Regions from separate parts of the Pseudoalteromonas sp. MER144-MNA-CIBAN-0113 genome, predicted to be linked through region 1. Evidence: predicted binding sites of a transcription regulator. Region 1 holds the regulator's gene; the other holds the start of a gene.
What was found. The regulator NrdR, encoded in region 1, represses ribonucleotide reductase genes. The targets are predictions, from matches to a motif close to AAACACNANATNTNGTGTTT.

Region 1 (2,408 bases):
GTAAATCTACTTTATTATTATTTTCAGGTACTTCAATCTGTTTAACAAAATGAGGCCACTGATGCGATTTATCAACCTTAGTGGTAAATATTATCACCTCACTTTGAATTGAAAATAAGGCAAGATCAGGGGTAAGTCTATTTTGTGAGTCAATAACAACGCGAACCGGTTGGCGCAGTGGTAAATCAGTTGGTAAAGAATACGGTAACTCTTCTGGGCGCACATTTAATTTTGCATCATCCATTAATACCGTATCGGCACCGGTTAAAATTGCACAGTTTTGTGCTCGGTATAGTTGCACATCTTGGCGCGCTGCGGGGCCAGTTATCCATTTACTTTGCCCGTTTTTAAGCGCCGTTTTACCATCTATACTTGCGGCCATTTTGCAAGTCACAAAGGGTAATCCCTGCTCCATGCGCTTAAAAAACCCAAGGTTTAATGCGCGAGCTTGCGCTTCAAGTAACCCGTAAGCGACTTCTATACCAGCATCCGCTAAAATTTTCAGACCTTTGCCTGCAACTTGCGGGTTGCTGTCAACCATTGCGGCAATCACTTTTTTAACACCGGCTGCTTTTAGCCCTTCAGCACAAGGCGGTGTTCGACCATAATGACTGCAAGGCTCTAGGGTTACATAAGCGGTTGCGCCTTTGGCATTTTCGCCAGCCATAGCCAGTGCGTTTACCTCTGCATGACCTTGGCCCGCTAACTGATGAAACCCTTCACCTATTACTTTATTGTTTTTTACGAGTACGCAGCCAACATTAGGATTAGGAGTGGTGGTAAAGCGCCCTTTTTTTGCCAGTTCAATAGCGCGAGCCATGTAGCGTTTATCATCCTCTGAAAACGAACTTTGCTTGGTCATTACTATTCCCCTAAGCGGGCTATTTCTTCACCAAATTCGCGTATATCTTCAAACGAGCGATATACAGAGGCAAATCTTACATAGGCCACTTTATCTAACTTTTTAAGCGCTTCCATAATGCACTCACCCACCAAATGGCTAGACACTTCGCGTTCGCCAGTGGCTCGCAGCTGCGATTTAATAATATTAACCACTTCGTCAACTTGTTCAGTGCTTACGGGGCGTTTTTCGAGGGCGCGAGTTAAGCCATTTAGTAACTTATCTTCATTAAACGGTTCGCGGCTGCCATCTTGCTTGATGACCCGTGGCATCACTAATTCAGCCCCTTCAAAGGTGGTAAATCGTTCGTGGCATTCATTACATTCACGACGTCTACGTACTTGGTGTCCCCCACCTACAAGGCGAGAATCAATAACTTTAGTATCTTTGGCGGTGCAAAATGGGCAATGCATAACTGTGTGTTTCCGTTTTAAAAACAAAAAATGGCCGCTATTATAGCGGCCATTATCATAACAAAAATGTATGCAGTTGTGATCTAAATTACTATTTTACTCTTGGATTAAGCGTAAACAGGTAATTTTGCACAAATTGCTTTCACTTTTTCTTTTACTTGCGCTTGTACTGACTCATCTTCGATGTTGTCTAGTACGTCACAGATCCAGCCCGCTAACTCTTTTGACTCTGCTTCTTTAAAGCCACGACGAGTGATTGCTGGTGAACCAATACGCAAACCAGAAGTAACAAATGGTGAACGAGGATCGTTCGGTACTGAGTTTTTGTTAACCGTGATATTCGCGTTACCTAGGGCAGCATCTGCATCTTTACCTGTGATATCTTTGTCGATTAAATCAAGTAAGAATAAGTGGTTGTCAGTTTTACCCGATACTACTTTGTAGCCGCGCTCTTGTAATACGGCAACCATTGCTTGTGCATTTTTAACAACTTGTGCTTGGTATGTTTTAAACTCAGGTTGAAGTGCTTCTTTAAATGCAACCGCTTTAGCAGCAATAACATGACATAAAGGACCACCTTGGCCACCTGGGAAAACAGCGCTGTTTAGCTTTTTGTAAATTTCTTCATCGCCACACGCAGAGATGATTAAACCACCGCGAGGACCCGCTAATGTTTTGTGTGTTGTGGTTGTTACAACGTGAGCAAATGGCACTGGGCTTGGGTAAACACCCGCAGCAATTAAACCTGCAACGTGCGCCATATCAACAAATAAGTAAGCACCTACTTTGTCTGCAATTTCACGGAACTTAGCCCAATCAACAATACCTGAGTATGCAGAAAAACCAGCAATGATCATTTTTGGTTTGTGCTCAAGTGCTAACGCTTCAACTTGTGCGTAATCAATTTCGCCAGTTTCTTCGTTAAGGCCATACTGAATTGCGTTGTATGTTTTACCAGAGAAGTTGACGTGTGAGCCGTGCGTTAAATGACCACCGTGCGCTAGGCTCATGCCTAATACAGTATCAAGTGGGCTTAAAAGAGCTTGGAAAACAGCAGCATTCGCTTGTGAACCGGCATGAGGCTGTACGTTTGC
Region 2 (2,408 bases), on a different contig from region 1:
TGACGGATCGGAGCCACTTTTGAGATAAACGGACTGTGTGTATTACAGTGGTCAACGTTTTGTAAGTAAATACGACCCGTGCTAGCACGTTCTTGAGCAAACATAGAGAACAGCTCAATTGCTTTAATTCGTTTTTTACGAATTAACTCGTCTTGCTCATATTTTACATATAGCGCGTCAAACTCGTCTTGATCTTCAAAAAATGCATCGTAAAGTCCAGGCACATCAGAGGGGCTGAATAACGTAATGTAATCGTCTTTAATTAAACGTGAGTACATGAGTTTATTAAACTGTACGCCGTAATCTAAGTGACGTACGCGGTTATCATCAACGCCACGGTTGTTTTTAAGCACTAATAAGTTTTCAACTTCTAAATGCCAAAGCGGGTAGAAAAGGGTTGCTGCGCCACCACGTACACCGCCTTGCGAACAGCTTTTAACCGCTGTTTGAAAGTGCTTATAAAACGGAATACAGCCAGTGTGATACGCTTCACCGTTACGAATAGGGCTACCTAATGCACGAATACGACCTGCATTAATACCAATACCAGCACGTTGAGAAACGTATTTAACAATTGCTGATGAAGTCGCATTAATTGAATCTAAGCTGTCGCCACACTCAATCAGTACACATGAGCTAAACTGGCGTGTTGGTGTACGTACGCCCGACATAATTGGCGTAGGTAAAGAAATTTTAAATAATGAAACCGCATCATAAAAACGTTTGATGTAATCAATACGTGTATCACGAGGGTAATCAGAGAATAAGCTTGCAGCCACTAAGATATATAAAAACTGCGCGCTTTCGTAAATTTCACCCGTTACACGGTTTTGAACTAGGTATTTACCTTCAAGCTGTTTTACTGCTGCGTAGCTAAAGTTAAGATCGCGAGAATGATCTAAGTACGCATCTAGCTCATCTAATTCTTGCTCTGTGTAATCAACGAGTAAATGTGCATCGTAACGTTTTTGTTCAACCATGTTAGTAACATGGTCAAAAAGACGCGGTGGCTCAAACTGGCCATAGGCTTTTTTACGTAAATGGAATACAGCTAAACGAGCAGCAAGGTACTGATAATCAGGCGATTCTTTAGAAATCTGATCCGCAGCAGCTTTAATAATCGTTTCGTGGATGTCTTTAGTACGAATACCGTCATAAAATTGAATATGCGATTTAAGTTCAACTTGTGAAACCGAAACGTTATTTAAACCTTCGGCGGCCCATTCAATAACGCGATGGATCTTATCAAGATCGAGTGGCTCTTTACGACCGTCACGTTTGCTTACAGATAACTGTTGGTTCATAGCTTTGCCTGTATTCCTTGGGAATTAAATATTTTTGACCAATGCGTGCACCTAAAAAAGCGCAGTGCCTATTCGTTTATTGTTATTTTCACCGGTTTGGTGAATTTAATTGAATAACATTTAGCCACAATATCTGGTGTTGTTCAAATTAGAGATCACAAGATAGTGTGGTCTGGGATCTTTTGCAAGGGACAGAAACCGCTCTGATTGTGGATAACGTTGGGATAACGCAATTGTGTTAGTAGGCATTAACCTTTGATCATTCGGTTAAGTTGAAATTTGTAAAAATCAACTAAGGAAAGATTAAATTTACGCTTTTTAAAAATAAATTTTGTCTGCTTTTTTTATCATCAAGCTTTGCGTAAAAACTAACACAATCACAAGATGTAGTGTTTATTAATTAACATGACACTATATGTGGTTAAATGCATCTATAGGACTGTGCCAATTAAAATCCGCATTCCAAGCCAATGCCTCGTCAACACTCGGTACATATCCCCATAGTGCGGTTGCGGTGTGCATATTGGCTGCTTTACCTGCTTGAATGTCACGCTGCGCATCACCTATATATAAGCAACGCGAAGGATCTACACTCATTTGCTCAGCGCAATACAGTAAAGGAAGGGGTGAGGGCTTAGATTCAGCTAAGGTATCACCGCTTATCACAATACGTGCATTTTTTAATGCAGGAATCGCCTTGACTAAAGGATCAGTTAAAAATCCGGGCTTATTAGTCATAATTCCCCAAGGGATTGCTTTGTTATCAAGTGCGATTAGTAATTGCTCTATTCCTACAAAACATCGGGTATGGGTGGCAATATTGGCAGCGTATTGCGTAACTAGCTCATGTAAAAGTTGCTCTTGCGGCTGTTGTGCCCAGCTTTCTTTAAAACCAGCAGCCAATAAAGCGGCAGCACCATTTGAAGCCGCGGGGCGATATATATCACTGCCCACTTGGGGTTGTTGATGATTTTGCAGCACAGTGTTGAGTGCGGCGCCTAAATCATCGGCGGTATCGAGTAAAGTACCATCTAAGTCAAACAGCAATGCTTGATATTCCAATGGGGCAATGGAGGTTTGAGAGCTTGCCATTACGCTAACTTC

Region 2: the regulator NrdR is predicted to act here: its motif matches at 1,427-1,446, upstream of nrdA (class 1a ribonucleoside-diphosphate reductase subunit alpha).

The regions. Positions count from the first base shown of each region.
Region 1 covers NZ_JBEOOG010000043.1:12,111-14,518, reverse strand. The annotation lists gene ribD (bifunctional diaminohydroxyphosphoribosylaminopyrimidine deaminase/5-amino-6-(5-phosphoribosylamino)uracil reductase RibD) at 1-862, opposite strand, end outside; gene nrdR (transcriptional regulator NrdR) at 865-1,314, opposite strand; gene glyA (serine hydroxymethyltransferase) at 1,422-2,408, opposite strand, start outside.
Region 2 covers NZ_JBEOOG010000019.1:52,640-55,047, reverse strand. The annotation lists gene nrdA (class 1a ribonucleoside-diphosphate reductase subunit alpha) at 1-1,304, opposite strand, end outside; gene AAEY57_RS07275 (HAD family hydrolase) at 1,716-2,396, opposite strand; gene ubiG (bifunctional 2-polyprenyl-6-hydroxyphenol methylase/3-demethylubiquinol 3-O-methyltransferase UbiG) at 2,396-2,408, opposite strand, start outside.